Regions from separate parts of the Hathewaya histolytica genome, predicted to be linked through region 4. Evidence: riboswitches for the same ligand, from Rfam matches in the RefSeq annotation. Region 4 holds a riboswitch; each other region holds the start of a gene.
What was found. Region 4 has a riboswitch for cobalamin ahead of FGL08_RS08620 (CGGC domain-containing protein). Riboswitches for the same ligand answer to the same signal wherever they lie in the genome.
Positions count from the first base shown of each region.

Region 1: linked by a shared signal. The riboswitch ahead of FGL08_RS04375 (sirohydrochlorin cobaltochelatase) and the one ahead of FGL08_RS08620 (CGGC domain-containing protein) in region 4 are both predicted to bind cobalamin.
Region 2: linked by a shared signal. The riboswitch ahead of FGL08_RS01555 (prenyltransferase/squalene oxidase repeat-containing protein) and the one ahead of FGL08_RS08620 (CGGC domain-containing protein) in region 4 are both predicted to bind cobalamin.
Region 3: linked by a shared signal. The riboswitch ahead of cbiQ (cobalt ECF transporter T component CbiQ) and the one ahead of FGL08_RS08620 (CGGC domain-containing protein) in region 4 are both predicted to bind cobalamin.

Region 1 is NZ_LR590481.1:940,565-946,033, forward strand. It holds gene FGL08_RS04360 (AAA family ATPase) at 1-236, shown strand, start outside; gene FGL08_RS04365 (hypothetical protein) at 251-736, shown strand; gene FGL08_RS04370 (hypothetical protein) at 756-1,406, shown strand; cobalamin riboswitch at 1,522-1,696, shown strand; gene FGL08_RS04375 (sirohydrochlorin cobaltochelatase) at 1,843-2,676, shown strand; gene FGL08_RS04380 (cobyric acid synthase) at 2,761-4,275, shown strand; gene cbiB (adenosylcobinamide-phosphate synthase CbiB) at 4,291-5,256, shown strand; gene FGL08_RS04390 (pyridoxal phosphate-dependent aminotransferase) at 5,259-5,469, shown strand, end outside.
Region 2 is NZ_LR590481.1:317,638-323,106, reverse strand. It holds gene FGL08_RS01560 (Ig-like domain-containing protein) at 1-1,401, opposite strand, end outside; gene FGL08_RS01555 (prenyltransferase/squalene oxidase repeat-containing protein) at 1,447-3,243, opposite strand; cobalamin riboswitch at 3,418-3,591, opposite strand; gene FGL08_RS01550 (metal-dependent hydrolase family protein) at 3,825-5,015, opposite strand.
Region 3 is NZ_LR590481.1:603,241-608,709, forward strand. It holds rRNA gene FGL08_RS02745 (23S ribosomal RNA) at 1-520, shown strand, start outside; rRNA gene rrf (5S ribosomal RNA) at 647-763, shown strand; tRNA gene FGL08_RS02755 (tRNA-Gly) at 771-846, shown strand; cobalamin riboswitch at 1,076-1,257, shown strand; gene cbiQ (cobalt ECF transporter T component CbiQ) at 1,412-2,092, shown strand; gene FGL08_RS02765 (energy-coupling factor ABC transporter ATP-binding protein) at 2,114-2,938, shown strand; gene hemA (glutamyl-tRNA reductase) at 2,913-4,154, shown strand; gene FGL08_RS02775 (precorrin-2 dehydrogenase/sirohydrochlorin ferrochelatase family protein) at 4,176-4,778, shown strand; gene hemC (hydroxymethylbilane synthase) at 4,799-5,469, shown strand, end outside.
Region 4 is NZ_LR590481.1:1,765,268-1,770,736, forward strand. It holds gene FGL08_RS08600 (FAD-dependent oxidoreductase) at 1-99, shown strand, start outside; gene FGL08_RS08605 (ABC transporter ATP-binding protein) at 237-1,004, opposite strand; gene FGL08_RS08610 (FecCD family ABC transporter permease) at 1,004-2,092, opposite strand; gene FGL08_RS08615 (ABC transporter substrate-binding protein) at 2,095-3,108, opposite strand; gene FGL08_RS08620 (CGGC domain-containing protein) at 3,144-3,464, opposite strand; cobalamin riboswitch at 3,582-3,768, opposite strand; gene FGL08_RS08625 (hypothetical protein) at 4,155-4,637, opposite strand; gene FGL08_RS08630 (hypothetical protein) at 4,657-5,154, opposite strand.

The sequences.
Region 1 (5,469 bases), 820 kb from region 4:
CTGACAATATATTTAAAGAAAAAGGCTATGTTATTACTGAAGGTGCAAGAGTGAAGATGAGGAGTATATTTGAGCAAGCTTCAAAAGTTCAGGACTTTGGTAATGGAAGATATGTAAGAAACTTATTTGAAAAGACTGTTCGAAATCAAGCTGTGAGACTTGGAAATATAGAACACCTAACTAAGGAACATCTAGTTACAATCGAAGAAGAAGATGTTTTAGAAGTTAGTTTATAGGGGAGGGTGACAACATGGATAAACTTTTAAAAGCTATAAGTAATTTAATAGCAATTATTTACGGGGTACTTTATATACCTATTATTTTAATGATATTAATTTTTGCACCAATTAAGGGTATAGCAGATGGAGTTAAAATAATTCAAACAGGGTATACAGTAACAAACGACTATATTTCTTTAATTATAGCAATTTTAATATTAACTTATATTTCACTTAGATTTAGAAATTTAAGAAAGATGTATGTTATGTTTCCTTCTTTATTTGAAACAATTAAATTTTTAACAATAACTAATTTATTTGTAGCCCTTGGAGTAGAGGTGCTAAATTGGAGTTATATTACTTTAAATACTGGTAGACATAGGTTTGGAATAATAATATTTATAATTTCTTTAATACTTTGGAGAGTATTTATATCTGTTTATTATTCTAAAAATCCTATTGCAGACTTTATGCTAAGGGATGAAGAGAAAATGCAAAATTACAGCGAAGGGGTTTAGCTGGAAAGGAGATCATAATATGAAAAAGTTTAGAGAAGAAGAATTATCTGAAGAAATTGGAGTTTTTAGTGAACATGAAAGAACTAATATAATAGATGAAGCTGAAAAGAATATTAATGAAGAGAATTCATACAAAAGATTTGAAGAAAATGAAGAAAAAGATGCTTTTATAACTCCTTCTATGAAAAATTTTAGAAAGGTGATAGGTGTACTATTCTTACTTTTTATGGTTTATTTTGGGGCTTTAGCAAATAAAGTAGGTACTGCAAATTATAAAACAAATCTTGTATCAGGAAAGACTGAGAATGTTAAGGTTGGAGATATGCTAAGCAAAGAAACACTTAAGCTAGAACCAAAAGACTTTTCAATAGAATCAGCCACGGGATATGGAAAAATAGAGCTTTCTATATGGAATTTTTCATCTAAAGAAGATGGAGATTATGTTCAAGTTTTTGTAGATGGATCCCCCCATACTGAACCTTTTGCAATTAGGCATAAGGCTGTAAAGATTGGAGTACCTGATAAAGGAGTAATTCAAGTAAGAGGAATAAGAGATGGGAGCAATAATGGAATAACTTACGCAGTTTTCTTTAATAAAACAGGAGAAACTTATTTAAATACAGTTCCATTAAATGCATCAAATATCTATACTTTAAAAAATATAAAATAAAAACATAATTAAGAGAAAGTAATTATTCTTTACCTTCATAAATATTGACACCATCCTTTCAATAGTATAAACTTGTTATATAAATTTATTTATACGAAATTTATAGAAATTTAAAACTAAATAACATGTTTTAGGTGCCTTTATAGGTGAAAAGGGAATGTGGTTAAAGTCCACAGCAGCCCCCGCTACTGTAAATGAGGACAAACCTTGCAATGCCACTCATAAGATGAGGAAGGGTAAGGGGAGGAAGATTCATAAGTCAGGAGACCTGCCTAAAAGTTTTAGATTAGGAGCATTCGGAGGGAAATGCAAATCTAAGATATGAAATGTTAAATATTCTGTATATAAAAGGCATAGCATATTGAAAGATACTCTCGGCTCTAAAGGGCCGAGTTTTTTTATTTAATAAAACATATAATTTAAGGAGGGCTTTTCTTTGAAAAAGGCTATTTTAGTTGTAAGCTTTGGAACTAGTTATGAGGACACAAGAAAGTTGACTATTGAGGCTATTGAAAATAGGGTAAAAGAAACTTACGGTGATTATGAAGTGAGACGTGCTTTTACTTCTCATATTATAATTAGAAAACTTAAAAGAGTTTATGATATGCATGTGGACACTCCAGAGGAAGCATTAGAAAAGCTTAACAATGAAGGTTTTGAAGAAGTTATAGTCCAACCTCTTCATTTAATACCTGGTGTAGAATTTGATTATATTAAGAAAATATTAACTCATGGTTATAAAGATGCCTTTAAGAGAATAGAAATTGGAAGACCTCTAATATACTTTAAGGGTGAGGAAGAAGGCCATCCAGATGATTACACTCTTATGGTAGATGCCATAAAAGAGCAAATTAAAGATCATAAAAACATCCTTTTCATGGGTCACGGTACTGCTCATTATTCTAATGCAGTATACTCTTGTTTTCAATGTGTGCTTCATGATGAGGGCATAAGAAATGTTTATATTGCAAACGTAGAAGGCTATCCTTATATAAACACAGCTTTAGAGCGTATGAAGGTTGATGGGGTAAAGGAAGTTACTTTAATGCCATTTATGTTAGTTGCAGGAGATCATGCTCAAAATGATATGGCTGGTGATGATGAAGACTCTTACAAGTCAATTTTAGAAGCAGAGGGAATGAAGGTTAATATCTATATGCACGGTCTTGGTGAGAATAAAAAGATTCAAGACTTATACCTTCAACATTTAGATGATGCTATAGAAGGAAGATATAAAGAACTTGGAAAAAACCAAAAGGGAATGAAGTAAAGTATTTAATATAGAAAGTTAAATATAATTAATAAGGGAAAATAATTAAAGTGAGATAGAATTAAATCGGGAGATGAATTTCATATGGCAAGAATAATGTTTCAAGGTACTGGTTCTTCAGTTGGTAAGAGTATTTTAGTTACTGCTCTTTGTAGAATATTAAAACAGGATGGTTATAAAGTGGTTCCTTTTAAATCTCAAAATATGAGCCTTAATTCTTATATAACACTAGACGGTAAGGAAATGGGAAGAGCTCAGGTACTTCAAGCTTATGCTTGTGGTATGGAACCAGAGGCATTTATGAATCCTATTTTACTTAAACCTACAGGGGACAAAAATTGTCAGGTTATTGTAAATGGTAAAGTTCATTGTAATTGCACAGCCATGGAATATCATAAAATGAAACCTCAATTTAGCAAAATGCTAAAGGAACAGTTCGAGGAAATGGAAAAGGAATATGACGTAGTTGTAATGGAGGGTGCTGGTAGTCCTGCAGAAATTAATCTAAGAGATAATGACATTGTAAATATGGGTATGGCAGAACTTGTAGACGCACCAGTTCTTTTAATTGGTGATATAGATAAGGGTGGAGTATTTGCATCACTTGCTGGAACCATGGTTTTATTTAATGAAGAGGAGAAAAAAAGGGTTAAGGGAACTATTATAAACAAGTTTAGAGGAGATGTAGAAATTCTAAAACCAGGACTAACTATGCTTGAAGATATTATAAAAGTTCCTACTTTAGGTGTAGTTCCTTATTTCCGTTTGGCTCTAGAAGATGAAGATGGAGCAGTAAAATTAAATAAAAAGGTTACAGCACCTATTGATATTGCGGCTATTAGACTTCCTCATGTATCTAACTTTACAGATTTAGATGCTTTAAAAATAGAAGAGGATGTATCTGTTAGATTTGTAGAGGGACCAGAGGAATTTGGAGAACCAGACCTAGTTGTAATATTAGGTAGTAAAAACACCATAGAGGATTTAAATGTTATAAGAGAAAGTGGACTTGAACATAAGATTAAAGCTTACGGAGACAATGATGGTATGTTAATTGGAATCTGTGGCGGATATCAGATGTTAGGTAAAACTTTAAAGGACCCTTATCACACTGAATCTTCTATAGAAGAAATAGAAGGAATGGGACTTTTAGATATAGAAACAGTATTTGAAAAGGAAAAGGTAACTACAAGAGTTAAAGCATCTAATAAAGATTCTTATAGTTCTAACTCTATTTTTAATGGATTTAAGGGTGAAGTTTATGGCTATGAAATCCATATGGGAATTTGTAATTATGGAAAAGAAGCAACTCCACTATTTAATATCTATGAGAGGAATGGACTTAGCACAGAATGTGGTGATGGAGCTATAAATTCTAAGGGAAATATTATGGGAACTTATATCCATGGTATTTTTGATGGAGTTAGTTTTAGAGAAAATTTAGTAAACATTCTAAGAGTGAACAAAGGTATAGAGCCTAAAAAGTCTGAGATATATGAAAACATAAGAGAAAGAGAGCTAGATAAACTTGCAGATTTAGTTAGAAGCTCTTTAGATATGGACAAAGTATATGAAATTATAGAACAGAGTAAAAAATAAGGAAGTCGATAATATATGTTATATGCTTTAGATATTGTTCTTGCAGTTATTCTTGATTGGATTGTGGGAGATCCTTATGGATTTCCTCATCCTGTAATATACATAGGTAAACTTATATCCTATCTTCAAAAAAAAGGTAGGGCATTATGTAAAAGTAATAATGGGCTTAAAGCTTTTGGCGGACTTATTGTAATTATAGTAAGTACAGCTAGCTTTTTAATTCCTTTTATAATTCTTTATTTTACAAGGAATATATTATTGCTTCATCATATATTAAATATTTTAATTCTTTGGACTACTATTGCTTGTAAGTGTTTAAAAAATGAAGCAGTAAAGGTTTATGATGAACTTAGTAAAAATGATTTAAAAGAGGCTAGAGTTAAGCTTTCATATATAGTGGGAAGAGAAACTAAAGATCTTTCAGAGCATGAGGTTATAAGGGCAGATGTTGAAACTGTTGCTGAAAACACAGCAGATGGAGTTATTGCTCCTATATTTTATGCTATGATTGGTGGTCCTTATGGAGCAGCTTTTGCCATGATGTATAAGGGTATTAATACCATGGATTCTATGCTTGGCTATCTTACTGAAAAATATAAATACATAGGATTTTTTCCAGCTACAGTAGATGATGTGTTTAACTTTATTCCGGCTAGAATTACAGGAGTACTAATAGGATTGTGTGCACCTTTAGTTAATGGAAATATCATAGAAAGCTTAAAGATTATGATTCGTGATAGAAAAAATCATAAAAGTCCTAATTGTGCTTATCCGGAAGGGGCAGCAGCTGGAGCTATGAAAATTCAATTAGGTGGTACTAATACTTATTTTGGTGAAGTTATTTATAAACCAACTATAGGCGATAAGATTAAAGAGCTTTCAAAGGATAGCATAATTCAATGTGTAAGACTTATGTATGGTTCAGAAGCTTTACTAGTTTTCATTTATTTAACTATAATATTAATTTGGAGGGGATTATAGTGATACATGGTGGCGATGTATATACTCATGGTTTTATGGAAGGGCGAAAAATTATAGACTTTAGTTCTAACATAAATCCACTTGGTGTTCCCAAAAGTTTTATAGAACATTTAAATGAGGGATTAGAATCTTTGGTACGCTATCCAGATATTAATTATAGAAGGCTTAAAAACTCCCTTTCTAATTATTTGAATGTAAAAGAAGATAAAATAC
Region 2 (5,469 bases), 1.4 Mb from region 4:
TGAATTGTTGCTTGTATATTTATATATATTTTCTTTTATATGATTTTGGTCCATTCCAGCAATTCTTGCAGCTGGAGATGCTAAAAATTCATATGAATTATATACCTTAAAGTGTTCCTTTAAAAAGTTTATTTCTTTAGTTATTTCCTCTTTTTGTTTTTTTGTTAATCCTTCATTTCCTTTTACTACTAAAGTAAAACTCTCTTTTACCTCTGGCTTACTTTTAACCTTTGCTACTATATTTACCGTGCCTGGTTTTAATGTTGTAACATTACCTTTATTTATTGCGGCTATACTGGAATCAGAGCTTTCCCATATTATCTCTTCATCCTCTAATAATAATTTATTTAAATCGTATACTTGTCCTAATACTGTAAACTTATCTCCTTCTACTACAGAAGTCTTAACATTAGAAAGGATTATTCTCGCTGGAATAGAACTTTCTATATATTTTATTTCTTTATAAGCTGAATTTTTAAATTTTAAATCTGTTAAAGCAAGCAACACTTCTTTTGCTGTAATTTGTGCGGAAAGATCTTTTTTGCTTTTATCTGATACTAGTGCATCTAAAAGACTTTTTCCATCCTTTATCCAAGAATCTCCTAATGGATTTTCTCCTATAGCAATAAGTCCTTGTACAGTTCTTGATGTTACAATGGTGCTATCATCTTCTGAATAAGCTGTTTTACTTCTAATAAACCCAGTATTGCTTTGTAATGACTTTAGATAATTTTTAATTCCTTCAATAGCCTCACTTACACCCTTTATGTCTTTATGATTTGAAAGTGCAACTAAAGCTAAGGCTGATGTTCCAGTATCTTCTCTAAATTCATTAGTCCACTCATCTTCAAAATCATCATATTCTTCAATACTTTCGCCAAGTTTTAATTTGTTTCCTTCCTTTTCAGAAAGACTTAAAAGCTGAGTTATAGCTTTTTGTTTATTGTAATTTTCTCCTACCATATCTAGTGCTAATATCATAAAAGTTAGTTTTTCAGGATTATTAACCTTATACATTTCTTCTTGTAATTTAATTATTTCGCTAACATAATTCTTATCATTAAAATCTCTTGGATTCTTTCCTGATGCTAATATTCCGATTATATTTCTAGCATAATTATATATATCTCCACCCGGAAATAAATTTAAATTATTTGCAATGTCTGATGTTAAACTCCCTGCTCTTCTTAAAGCTAAAGCAGTTATATAATCATAATTAAATGCAGAACCAAGATTTTTATCTAAACGTTGTCTTGATGCTTTAATTCCATCTTCTATAAGAGCTTCTTCATTTCCTTTGGCACTTACATTTAAAAAGCTAATACTGTTGAATACAGTAAGACACATCATGATTAAGGCTAGAAATAAAGCTGTTCTTTTAGTTCTTTTTACATTACTCATATATATCACCTTCTTATTTATATATATCATTTGTTTTTATATTTTCTATTCTATTTCGAAATTAGGTATTTTCACTTTTTCTGATCCTTGTAATTTTATAACACCCTTATAAGAACCTTTATCTAATTTTAAATTTAAATTATCAGAGCTAACTCCTAATTTAATATCATTTATATATTTAATTTCGTTATTATTATCAAAAAGAATAATTGTTACTTTTTCAAAGTTTTTATATCTACTAAATGTAATTGTTCCACCATTTGTTGTGTTCAGTTTTCCCATTACATCCTTAACTTTTATATCTATTATTTCTTCCTTTTCCTCTTTATCTTCCTTATCTTTATCGTTTGGTTTGTTATCCTCACCTTTATTGTTATCTTTAGGTAAGTCTACTGAAGGTCTTAAGTTTACATAGCTGTTTATATTGTCTTTTTTAAAGCTTAGGGCTATTAATGCTTGCTCAGTAGCTATTTTATTACCCTTCTTATCAGATTTATTATGTTTAAAGCTTCCATCTTCAACTTTATAAGTTAAAATCTCATCTAAAATATTTTGATTATTTATAGTGTAAGCACTTAAATCATCACCTGATGCAACAATAGCCATAACTATTTGTGCAAGGCTCTCTAAATTTTGGCTATTTTTATCTTTATTCATTTTTTCAAGTGAAACTTTTAAATGCTCCAATGCTTTTTTTACTATTGGATGATTTTTATCATTTCCACCCATAGTTAAAGAATATACTGTCATAGCAGTAATATCTGGAAGATTATCACTTTTCCTAATTCCACTAAATAATGCAAATCCCCCATCTGATTTTTGCTCCTTAGCTAAGTATTGGATTGCTTCTTCCTTTTTATAGCTTTCACCTAAAATATCAAGTACCATCATGCCCCATACCTGTGCATTTATTGATTCATCTTTTGCCTCTACCATATTCTTTATCTTAGAAACTAAATTTGTACCTTTAAAGTTATATGGATTACCATCCTGAGATAATACTGCTAATGCTGATCTTGAGTAGTTTAAAAGCCCGTAATCGTCACCTTCATCTTTTATTTCTTTTTCTATATATTCTAGTAACTTTTCTTTCTTGTCTTTTAATTCTTGTGAAGATTTATTTTGGCCAGCCACTTTTAAAGCTATTACATCCCAATTACTTAGATCATTATTAGTTTTTAAATAATCTGATGACTTGCTGATTATTTTTATAATGTCTTTATCCTGAACTTTAGGAGTAATTTTCTTATTTTCTGTTATATTGTTTGAATCCTTGGTTGAATCTTTATTTGGTTCTTTGTTTCCTGACCCTTGACCATTGTTATTAATATTATCTTTCTGAATATCTTCATCTTTGTTATTATTCCTGTTATCCTCTTGGTCTTTAATGTTATTTGATATATCTTTATCCTTATCTATAATTTGCCCACTTTTATTTCCAACAACTTTGTTGTTGCCCATATTATTATTATATACATCCCTATTACTTGTAGATGAATTTCCATTCCCTGAATTACCTTGTGATGTATTATTTTTAGAAATTAATGAACTTCCATCATTTATACTGTTATTATCTGAAGAACTTGTACCATTATCAATATCGGCATTTTTATTATTTGAAGTATCATTGTCGCTGTCACTTTCCTTCTTATCTTCTTTTATGATACTTTCTTTAAGCTTGTCCTGCTCTTTCTTGCTATTTTTATTATAAAGGTAGTCTTGTGATAATTTATCCTTCTTACTAACCTTTTTCTCATTTATAGAAGTAAACTTATACACTGAGTAAATACTACCTATTGCTATTAAAAAAGCCAAAACTATACCTACGTACTTCTTTTTCATACTCTTCCTCCTCTTTTGTTTAACATTTTATTTAGAAATAAAAAATCTCAACCTATAGAGGTTGAGATTTATTTAAATTGCACATTTACATAACTACACATAAGTATATAAAATATACACTTGTTAAATATGTATGAAAAATCTATAAATGTAGCACTTCCCCTCCCTCCGAAGGTTTGCTAAAAATTTTAGGCAGGTCTCCTGACTCAAGTATCTTCCCACACCCTGCCTTCCCGTTTTCACAGTGGCTTTATTAGGGTTGGTCAACTTTTACAGTAGCGGGGGCTGTAGTGGCATCTAACCACTTTCCCTATTAATCTTAATAGAACCTAAAATCATAACTTGTTAAGTTTTTGTATCTTTTATAAGTATATCACCAGCTTTATTGATAATCAATAGTAATTAAAAATATCTATCTATTGGAAATTTTGCTAAAAAATAGAAACAGCCCTTGATTTAGTAAATTATCATTACCTAATTCATTATGAACTGTCCCTATTCTTTGAAAATTATTTTTAAATCTATACTTGTATCAATACCTATGTTTAAATATACTTTTTTTAAAATTAGTATCTGAATATTTATCTTTTTACAAATTTACCGCCTTTAATTATAAACTTCATATTATCTAAATTTATATTAGTTATATCTTCTAAAGGATTCTTAGTTAAAACCACTACATCGGCTTTCTTACCTTTTTCTAAAGTACCAGTAATATCATCAACTTTCAGTACCTCTGCCCCTGATTTTGTAGCAGCTACTATGGTTTCCATAGGAGAAAGTCCCGCATCATGAACTGCATACATCTCTTTCAAACTATACTCTCCATAAGGAGTTAGTTTACTACAAAAGGAGTCCGATCCTACTGCTATCCTAACCCCTGTATCCTTTGCAGCTTGAAAGTTAGCTATAGTACGATTTAACTCTTTTTCAGCTAATGTTTCTCCGGGAAAAATATCTAGAATTGATCTATATGGTGGTTCATATTCTGTAAACCATTCATAGAAAAACTTCATTGTAGGAACTAAACTTATATCTTTTTGTACCATCATATTTAAACACTCTTCATCAAGTTCTTGTCCATGTTCTATACTATGAACTCCCGCTTTTATACAAGCCCTAGCGCCTTCCAAACTTTCGCAATGAGCTCTCACAGGAAGCCCGACATAATTCGCCTCTTCAACTACCACTTCTATCTCCTCATAACTATAGTGCTGATGCCTTTTATCATCTAACCTCCAAACACCACCACCAGTAGCCCATATTTTAATAGCATCTGGTTCAGTTCTTAAAATAGAACGTACTACCTTTCGAAGCTCTTCTCTTCCATCAGCGCAAATAGCCCATGGATGAGATTTTTGAACATAATCTAGAGGAAGACCATGTGTATCTCCATGACCACATGTTCTAGATAATCCAAGACCACAAGTTACAATCCTCGGTCCTTTTACTATACCCTCATTTATCATATTCCTCAAATATGTACCATTTCGAGATATATCTCCGGTAGTAGTGAACCCATGATTAAGACATGTTTCTGCTTGCGCAACAGCTACAATAGATTTTTGTATAACGTGCTCCAATATCCATGATAAATCAGATGCATTTAATGCACCACCAAAGTGAACATGAGTATCGATAAGTCCAGGAATGACAGTCATACCAGTGGTATCTATGGTATCATAATCTTCAGGTATATTAATATTCTCCATTTCACCCACATATGCGATTTCATCTCCATTTACCATTAATAACGAATTCTCAATAGGCATACCCCCTTATTCCATCAATTAATATACCACCCTTTAAAGCTAATTTTGATGATTGCATTTAACCCCCCCTATTTTATGTAATAATTGCAATATATCCCATCCCCCTTTCTACACTTGAGCTTCAGTTCCTTCTTAATAATGACTCTTTTAAATGACAATTGATTAAAGACTTAATTACAACAAAATAAGGCTAAAGTATTATATGTTTAAATTAACTATAATATATACTTAATATTAATAATATTAAGTATATTTTTATATAAACTATGATTTAGAGTTACAAAAAAAGAAAAACTGATGCAAACTTAAATGCATCAGCAAAAATAATTTATTCTAAATAACATCATTGTTAAAAGGTGTATTCAACACCATTGTTGATACGTTGATATGGAATTTAATTATAATTTATGGGGTTACTGCAGCTACATTGCTACACTGGGATTTAATTATACTT
Region 3 (5,469 bases), 1.2 Mb from region 4:
TCGGGCTTAGTGATCCGGTGGTACCTCGTGGGAGGGCCATCGCTTAACGGATAAAAGCTACCTCGGGGATAACAGGCTGATCTCCCCCAAGAGTCCACATCGACGGGGAGGTTTGGCACCTCGATGTCGGCTCGTCGCATCCTGGAGCTGAAGTCGGTTCCAAGGGTTGGGCTGTTCGCCCATTAAAGCGGCACGCGAGCTGGGTTCAGAACGTCGTGAGACAGTTCGGTCCCTATCCGCTGCGGGCGCAGGAAATTTGAGAGGAGCTGTCCTTAGTACGAGAGGACCGGGATGGACTGACCTCTGGTGCACCAGTTGTCACGCCAGTGGCACAGCTGGGTAGCTATGTCGGGAAGGGATAAACACTGAAAGCATCTAAGTGTGAAGCCCACCTCAAGATTAGATTTCCCATGACGAAAGTCAGTAAGACTCCTTGAAGAACACAAGGTTGATAGGTGAGAGGTGTAAGCATGGTAACATGTGTAGCTGACTCATACTAATAAGTCGAGGACTTGACCAATATAGTTTTCATTGTGCAATTTTGAGAGAACAGTTCTTATAAAGAACAATTCTTTTAAAGGTAACTCCTCAGCTAAGCTGATGAGTACTGATCTAAAACGAAATCGAAGATTTCTGTAAATCAGCATCCGGTGGTAATGGCGTAAAGGTAACACTCCTTCCCATACCGAACAGGCAAGTTAAGCTTTACAGCGCTGATGGTACTGCAGGGGAAGCCCTGTGGGAGAGTAAGACACTGCCGGGTAATATATGCGGGAATAGCTCAGTTGATAGAGCGCCACCTTGCCAAGGTGGAGGTCGCGGGTTTGAGCCCCGTTTCCCGCTCCAAAGAACACTTTTAAGTGTTCTTTTTTTATTTTTAAAGTTTAGTTTAACATATAGACTTTAACTTTCTTAATTATTTTATAAAGTGTATATGTTAGGTATATTAACTTTAATATGTTTTTTACATATAGGTTTTAAAATATTTTTCAAGTATCTAATTTTTTTAGAAATTTGTTTTTATTGCAGAAATAGATTCTATGTGGTAGTATAATAGATAGTAATAATATAATTAAATAATTTATAAGTTTAGGTTCTATATAGATTAATAGGGAAAGTGGTGTAATACCACTACAGCCCCCGCTACTGTAATAGAGGATGAAACTCAAAATGTCACTGTATTTTTTAAAATTACGGGAAGACCGAGGAGTAAGTTGATTCTTAAGTCAGGAGACCTACCTAGATGTTATAAGTAACCTTCGGAGGGAAGTGTAGTACTTATTATGAGTGATAGATATTTCTTTAAATGTACTTTTATTCCTTTTGCTCACGATTATGAAAGCGTATCTCCAACCAATTTAAGGTTAGGAGATTTTTTATTCTAATTTTTCAAGAAGGGGGACGTATATAGTTGCTTTTAATAGATAGGTATGCATATACAAACAGATTAAAAGATGTTAATCCCATGATAAAATTTATATTTTGTACTATTATGTTAATATTCACTTTGATGAATAAAAGAATATATGTATTTTTACTACAATTAATATTTTTATGTTTTTTTACTCTATACACTGTAAGAATTCCTTTTAAAAATTACCTTAAACTTTTAGCAATTCCATTAACATTTATAATAATTAGTATTATTACAGTTATCTTTTCTATAGGCACAAATAAAGATTTATTTTTCACTTATATAAAATTAAAAAATTATTACATAGGTATAACTTATATAGGAATTAGTCAAGGTATACTGTTATTTTTCAAGGCGATATGCAGTGTGGAAGTTACTTATTTGCTAGCTTTAACCATACCTATGGATCAATTAATAACCGTATTTAAAATTTTGAGATTACCGAAGGTATTCATAGAGATTACTGTTCTAATGTATAGATTTATATTTATTTTTTTAGAGGAGCTAAAGGAATTATATGTAGCTCAAAATTTAAAATTTGGATATAGAAATATAAAGGTATCGTATAAATCCACTGCTTTACTAATTAGAATATTATTTATAAGAGTAATAAAGAGATATGAGGAATTAAATATATCTTTAGAAACTAAGTTATATAACGGAGAGTTTTATATATAATTTAAATATGTAGGTGATATTATGCTTAAACTAGAAAATTTATGCTATACTTACGAAGATGATACAATTGCACTAAAAAATGTATCCATAGATCTTGAAAATGGTAGTATAATAGGTATCATAGGCGCTAACGGAGCAGGGAAGTCAACTTTGTTTTTGAATATGGTAGGAATATTAAAACCTACTTCAGGAAACGTCTATTTTAATGAAGAAAAATTAAAATATAGCAAATCTTTTTTATATAATTTTAGAAAAGATGTAGGATTAGTTTTCCAAGATCCTGATAAACAGATATTTTATTCCTCTGTTTATGATGATGTAGCTTTTGCGCTTAGAAATTTAGGTATGAAAGAAGATATTATAAAAGAAAGGGTGGATACTGCATTAAAAGAGGCTGGAGCTATAGAGTTCAAAGACAAGCCTGTTCATTTTCTAAGTTATGGACAAAAAAAGAGAGTTGCTATGGCCGGAATTCTTGCTATGGATTGTAAGGTTATTTTATTTGATGAACCTACAGCTGGTTTAGATCCTGAGATGACAAAGTCTGTTAAAGAACTTATTTTCTCACTTTCACAAAAAGGAAAGAGAATAGTTATAACAAGTCATAATATGGATTTAATTTATGAAGTTTGCGATTATGTGTATGTACTAAATAAAGGAACAGTTATAGGTGAGGGAAAAGTTTTAGATGTATTTAAAAGAGATGAACTTTTAAAAACAGCCAATTTAGATGAACCATGGCTTTTAAAAGTACATAAGTATATGAATCTTCCCTTATTCCAAGAAGAAAATGAACTTTATGAGTATTGGAGGAAGAATTATGAGGATAGCAGTAATAGGTGTTAACCATAATAATGCCCCTATTGAGATAAGAGAAAAGGTAGCTTTTTCTGATGCAAAAAAAATTGATGCAATTAATTATATCCTTGATATGGGGATTGAAGAGGTTATAATATTATCTACTTGTAATAGAAGTGAGATTTATATTGTATCACATGATATAAATAATAGTATTAAAGATGTTGAAAAATTCTATTGTGACTATTTCAAAGAAAATACTATAAAGAATTATCTTTTTGTAAAAAGAGATGAGGAATCAGTAAGGCATATTTATAATGTGACTGCAGGACTTGATTCTATAGTTATTGGTGAAGATCAGATATTAGGACAGGTTAAAGATGCATTACAAACTGCCATAGAAATAGGAAGTAGTAAAAAGATATTAAACAAACTATTTAGAGAAGCGATAACAGCATCAAAAGAAATAAAAAGTAACTTGGGAATATCAGATATACCAGTATCTACAAGTTATATTGCTATTAAAAATTTAAAAGAGAATCTAGGAAGTTTAAAAGATAAAAAAATACTTTTAATAGGAGCAGGAAAAATCAGTCTTTTAGCTCTAAAGTATTTTGAAGAGGAAGAAGTAGGAACAATTTATATAACTAATAGGACCATGGCAAAGGTAAAAGAGATATGCGATAATTGTAAAGGCTTACATATTGAAACCTTAGATTTTGCGGATAGATATAGAATTATAAATGAAGTTGACATTATATTTACAGCTACTTCAGCAACTCATACAATAATAAAGAAAGAGTCCATGCCAAAATTGTATAAGAATCTATATATAATTGATTTAGCTCTTCCAAGAGATGTTGAAGAAGATGTTGATAGTATGGATTTAGTTAATATATATGATATAGATGATCTTAAGAAACTTTCTGACGAGAATAAAAAAAAGAGAGAAGAGCTTTGTAATAAGGGAAAAGTAATCATAGAAAAAAGTATAGAAGAATTTTATCAGTGGATGAAGGGAATAAAATTCGATCCTATTATAAAATCATTGAATGATAGATGTAAAGAAATTGAAACTGATACTCTAGATTATATTAATAGAAAATTGGACTTAGATTGCAAGGAGAAAAAGATTATTGAGAAAATGATAAGGTCTTCTTTAAAAAGATTAATACGAGAGCCAATCAATAATTTGAAGGAACCTAATAAAGAAGAAAAAACAAGTGAATATATAGAAGTTATAAATGATTTGTTTAATTTTTAGATAAAACTAGGAGGTTTTTTCTTGTATTATCCATTAATGATAGAAATGAAAGATAAAAATGTATATATTATAGGTGGAGGAAAGGTAGCTATAAGGAAGGCAAGAAAGTTTTTAGAGTATGGAGCTAAAGTTATAGTTATAAGTCCAGAATTTATAGAAGAATTTTACACACTTAAAACTTCTGTAGGCAAAAATCTTAGTATCATAAGTGAAAATTATAACAAAGAACTTGTCAAAAATGCTTTTTTAGTAATAGGAGCTACAAATATAGATAAGGTAAATCAAGAGATTGCTATGTTTTGTAAGGGGAATAATATAATGTGTAATATTGTAGATAGTATGGAACTTTCAGATTTTATAGTACCATCTACTATAAAACGAGGAGATTTAGAAATAGCAATATCTACTTTAGGCAATAGTCCTTCACTTTGTGCTAAAATTAGAAAAGAATTAGAAGAAAAGTATGATGATACTTTTGATGAATATGTAAAGTTATTAGGAGAAGGAAGAGCATTAGTTTTAGAAAAATATGTAGATGAGAAGAAGAAGAAAGATATTTTAAATTCTATGGTTCAAATGACAAAAGAAGAGCTAGAGGAATATATAAAATTCTTAAAACTTTAAATATCAGAGGTGGAGTTTATATGAAAATTATAGTTGGTTCAAGAGGGAGTAAACTTGCGTTAACGCAAACAAACTGGGTTATTAGTAAATTAAAAGAGGATCATCCTGAAATAGATTTTCAACTTAAAATTATAAAAACTAAGGGTGATAGAATACAAAATGTATCTTTAGATAAAATAGGGGACAAGGGGTTATTTGTCAAAGAAATAGAGGAAGCATTATTAAATGGTGACATACATATGGCCATTCACAGCATGAAGGACATGCCATCTATATTGCCAGAAGGCTTAAAGTTTTCTTACATTCCTAAAAGAGAAGATTTTAGAGATGTGATTGTATTAAGAGAAGGATTTAATTCCTTAGAGGAATTACCTAAGAATGCTAAAATAGGTTCTGGAAGTAAAAGAAGAAAGTATCAACTTTTAAAATATAGAGAAGACTTAGATGTAGTACCTATTAGAGGAAATGTAGATACTAGAATTAAAAAAATAGAAACTGAAAATCTTCATGGCGTTATCTTAGCTGCAGCGGGTATAAATAGGCTAGATATAGAAAAAGAATTAAAGTACAAAGTAGTTCCTATTTCTATAGAAATAATGCTACCAGCACCTGCGCAAGGAGCTCTTGCTATAGAAATTAGAAAAGATAGAGATGATATAGAAAACATATTAGAATGTTTATCACATAAAGA
Region 4 (5,469 bases):
TCATATAAAGGAGAAATAATAGAAGGACCAGCAGTAAGACCCTTGAAATTTACTAATGATGTTAACACCATTGAAAAACTATTCAAAGAAGACTTCTAAAATAACTAAGGGACAGCTATATGTCCCTTTAAAAGTTTTTAAATATATTTTCTATTGTACAATTAATAAGATTCACTTTAAATCTATTCATTAAGTATATTATGCTAATGCAAAATAAATCTTACTATTTTACATATTTATATACATGGTTTATACATAATATTTAAGATACCAGTTTCCCTATCCTCAGTAACTTTAGCATCCACTTCATATAAAGATTTTATTAACTCCTCTGTTAGTACTTGCTTTGGAGTTCCATAACTAAGTATTTTACCTGACTTCATAGCATAAATTTTATCACAATATAATGCGGCAATATTTAAATCATGAATAGCAGATATAACTGTAATTTCAAGTTTCTTTACTGTAGCCATAAACTGTAGTTGATATTTTATATCTAAATGATTTGTAGGTTCATCTAATATTAGACATTCAGTTTTTTGTGCCAATGCCCTTGCAAGAATTATTCTTTGCCTTTCTCCACCTGAAAGACTTGAAAAACTTCGGTTAACATACTCTTTCATGCCTACCTTTTCCAAGGATTCTTCCATAATCCTATAGTCCTCAGCATTATCTTTTTCTATAAACTTTTTATGTGGTGATCGTCCCATTAAAACCATATCAGCAACAGTAAAGTCAAAGTTATAATTATTATGTTGTGATACCACAGCCATTTTTTTCGCAGTTTCCTTAATAGAAAAATCCTTAATATTTTTATTATCTAATAATATAGCTCCCATAGAAGGTTTCAATGTCCTGTATATACATTTTAAAAGTGTACTTTTACCACTACCATTAGGTCCTATAATTCCTACAAATTCTTTTTTCTTTACATTGATATCTAGGCCTTTTAAAATATGACTTTCCCCTAAATATGCTTCTATGCTTAAAGTTTTTAACTCCATTAAGAATTACCTCCAAATCCATATGACTTACTTACCATTAAATATATAAAACTTGGAGCACCTATCATAGAAATTAATATACCTATTGGAAGTTCATTTCCTGGTATTATTATTCTAGATAAAACATCCGCCCAAACTAAAAATATAGCTCCTATCAGTGCTGATATTACAACAATTCTTTTATGATCCGTACCAAATATCATTCTTGCTAAATGGGGAATAATTAGTCCAACAAATCCAATCATACCGGATGAGTATACTATAAAGCCGATCATAATAGATGTAACTATAAGATAAAACTGTCTATATTTATGTAGATCCTTACCTAAAGTTATGGAAACCTCATCTCCAAGTAACATCAAGTTGAGAGTTCTATATTGCGTCATAAAAAATAATGTAGTTAATATTACAATTGGGAAAATTATTACTATAACCTCCCACTTTGCACCGGCAAGGCTTCCCATAAGCCAATACATTACTGTTTTACTAGCTTCTCTATCATTAGTAAAGTATATAACAAAACTTGAAAATGCTGAACATACAGTGCTTAATGCCATACCTGCTAGCAAAAGCTTTGTAGAGTTTGCTCTTCCCTTAACATTTGCAAGACTTAACACAAGTATTGATATTAAAAATGCTCCTATAAAAGCTGATATCCCTACATAATTACCACCCAAAAAAACACCTACTCCAAGTGCTACGGCAAGTGTAGCCCCTAAAGATGCCCCTGAAGAAACTCCCAGTATATAAGGATCCGCCAAAGGATTCTTTACAATAGCTTGCATGACAATTCCAGATACTGAAAGACCTATGCCTACAGCAACTGCAAGAATAATTCTTGGCAGTCTTACAAACCATACAATGTCGTGTACAGGACCCTTAGATAAAATATTCGCATCCCCAACGCCTAATATCTTATAGATTATTATACTATATACATCTTTTATAGAAATATCTACTGAACCCATAGTTACAGTTATTAAAATAGAAAAAATCAAAATGATCATAAGTGCAATGGAAACACCTACATAAGCAGGTGTTCCCTTAAGTAAACCATTTTGTTCTCTATGTTTACCAATTTTTTTCATCCTTATTTACTCCCATATAGCTCAGGATATAAGCCCTTTGAAATTGTTTTTATACCATCTAGTGTTCTAATACCACTAGCATAAACTTCACTTAGCATTATAGGGTGAACTCTCTTAGACTTTACTCCTGAAATACTTGAAAGTGCAGTATTATCCATAATACTTTTTAATGCAGAATCTCTATCGATTTCTTTGCCATAGTAAACAGTAAAAATAACGTCGGGATTAAGCTTTATTAACTCTTCATTTCCTATAGTTCCATTTGATTTCGCTACCAAGTCTGCTCCAACTTGTTTTGCTATATCTCCACCTATACTATCTTCTCCATAGATTCTGTATACGCCTTCCTTCTCCACTTCAAGGATTACTGCTTTTACAGCTTTTTTTCCTTTAACAAAGTTTTTAGATTTTTCAATTTCATCTTTCATTGTGTTAACCATCTTATTCGCTTTATCTTCCACATTAAAAATTTTACCTACGTTTAGAATATCATCGTACTCATTTTGTAGTGTATTTTGTTTAATAACACCACTATTTTGAGCCATATATGTATTTGTACCTCTCTCATGCCAAAAGCCTACATCACCAAGTTTTTTATCGCCAAATAAAGAATACCAGCTTAATATAAAGTCAGGTTGCAATCCGATTACTTCTTCCTTTGTTGGCACTTTTTCATAATATTTCACCTTACTAAAAGCATCCTTATATTCAACTTTAACATCATGATCTAATCCAGCTGCCCCAACAATTTTATCTTGTAATCCTAATGCTAATAATGTTTCTATTGAGTTTTGATAAACTGCAACAACCTTTTCCGGTGACTTTTGGAATGTAACTTTAACAGGCTTCTTAGCATAATCATATGTTGTAATTGTAACAGGATAATGTGACGATTGTTTATTACTATCCTCTACCTTTGTTTCTGTTTTAGGTTTAGTTGCTGTATCTTTACCACTACATCCAGTTACTCCTATTGCAATTAATGCTGCCAAAACTATACTTATCGTCTTTTTCATTTAAATTTCTCCCCTTTGTAAATTTACTAATATTCTTAGTGAGTACCTTCTATTACCTCTATATGATACTTTTCAAATATTGATTTTATTTCTTTGAGCCTTTCAACTTCACATTTAACAATACAAACACCTAAGTGAAGTTTTTGAACACCTTCTGATTCTAATTTTTTAGCTATATTGATTAAATTTTCATCAGATTTATTAGAACATGCTTCACAGGTAAAAAAAGATACAAGTTCTAACTGTTGATTTTTATACCTACTGAAGGTTTTATCTCTGTTATTGAAAGCTCTAAAGCATCCCATGGTTGTACATATTCCATTAATTCTTTCACATACACCAATAGCTATTTTCATATTTCACCTCTTGAAAACAAATTATCCCTATAAAATAATAATCCCTTAACACAAAGTTAAGGGTTCACATATCAAAAAAATTCTAAGACATTACACCCCCTATCGCTCGTAGAGTTGCTCTCAAATTAAAAACAGGCAGGTATTCTGGCTCAAGTATCAACATTCCTACAGCCTTCCCAGTTTCCCAGTGGCATAATTGCAGGAACTCTTCTATTACAGCGGCGGGACCGCGTGGGATTCTAACCCACTTCCCATTTAATTAATAGATATTAATATCTATTAAACCTATTCTCTATATATTCAATTTTACAAAATCATTTTAACATATAATAATCAGATTAATCAAATATTTTTCAACATTATATTACAAAAATTATTATATAAACTTATTTACTTGTATTTTTTATAAAATTATTATAGTGTAATTATAATTTTTATTTTCTTTATAAACCATAAAATGTATACATAAGATGTCACTAGCACAATAAAAAATTGGCATATAAAAATAAGCTATCCACAAAAGAAATAGATTAAGTTTTAATAGGCATTTTATTTTTATTCTTATCAAGATAAGTTTTTAAATCCTCAATCCTTGCAAATATTTTGTATGACTTTCTAGACAATCTTGTAAATGCAATAATGGCGTACTACGATTTTCTTCACTATAAAATTCTTTACATATATCCACACCTATCTCCCCTTCAAATTGGAATTTTGGAGTTTCATATCTTCCCATTCATTTTCACTTATCCTTGTTCCCTCAGGAACTTGTTCTAAGCACTGATTTTTCTCTTGATAAATATCAATATATTTATTTTCTGCTGATGCTAAGCGTTGCATATCTTTATAGTAATTATCAAACTTGAACGGAACCTTTTCTAATATTTTTATAACTATTTCTTTTCCACTTTGCACTGCAGCCATTAGCTGTAAATTTGTATGATTTTCATTCATCAACTTAGTTATATGTCCCTCAGCGCTGAACATCCTCTGGTATATACTGGATGTGCGTCCTACATATACACATCTCATTTCTTCATCTTTCACAAAAATACCGTAAATACCTCTAACTGGATTATTAACATCTTTAATTGCTTCATCAAGAGTAATTTTTTTATGTTCATCTAACCATGCTAAACTTTTATTTTTATTTATCATTTTTTCTCCTTTCATTTTGCCCTGCAAATAGAATTTATAAGTTAATTAATAAAATACATACCCCTACAAATAAGCATGGGAATATTCCTATTAATATTCCTATTACTCCATGAACAAAATGATACTTTTTTTGATGATATTCTTTATTCATATGTTCAGTGCCAGGTAATCTTATTGCCTTAATATTAGCAAATAAAATCCAATCCATAAAGAAACAATCCCAAATATTAATTATAACCCAAATAAAAAAGCTTCCTAAGAAACCCTCTAAAAAGGTTTTTACCTGGGCTAAACCCATTAGAATAACAAGTACTATAAGGCTAAGTAAAAGAAATATTCCTTTCTTAATTATAGCTGTTTTACTTAATGGTTCTGATGGTATTCTTTCATGAGTTTTAAAATATTCTTCTTGAATATCTTTTGGATAATCATGAATCCACCAAACTGGGTTTTTACATAAAGGAATGAATATAACCAAATTAAAAATCATTGTTATAAGTACAGTTTCTATTAATAATATCCCAAAATTCATACTTAACCTCCAACCCAAATGACTAATTTAGAAAGCACAGATTTGTTCATAATGACTTTAAAAACAATCATTTTATTTTATCCTTTATCCAGCCCTTATCAACCCAATACTGATTATCTAGCTATAATCAATGCCATATATATAAAGATTAAAGTAATCTTTTGTATCATCTAATAATGGAGTATCAGCTTTTATTAATTAATTGCTTTTTTAAAAAATTATTTGTAAGTTAGTATACTCTTCTACTAAATAGTTAAATTCAGCTTTTGATTTTTCCATCACTACCATAATTACGTAATCATTATATCATAGAAT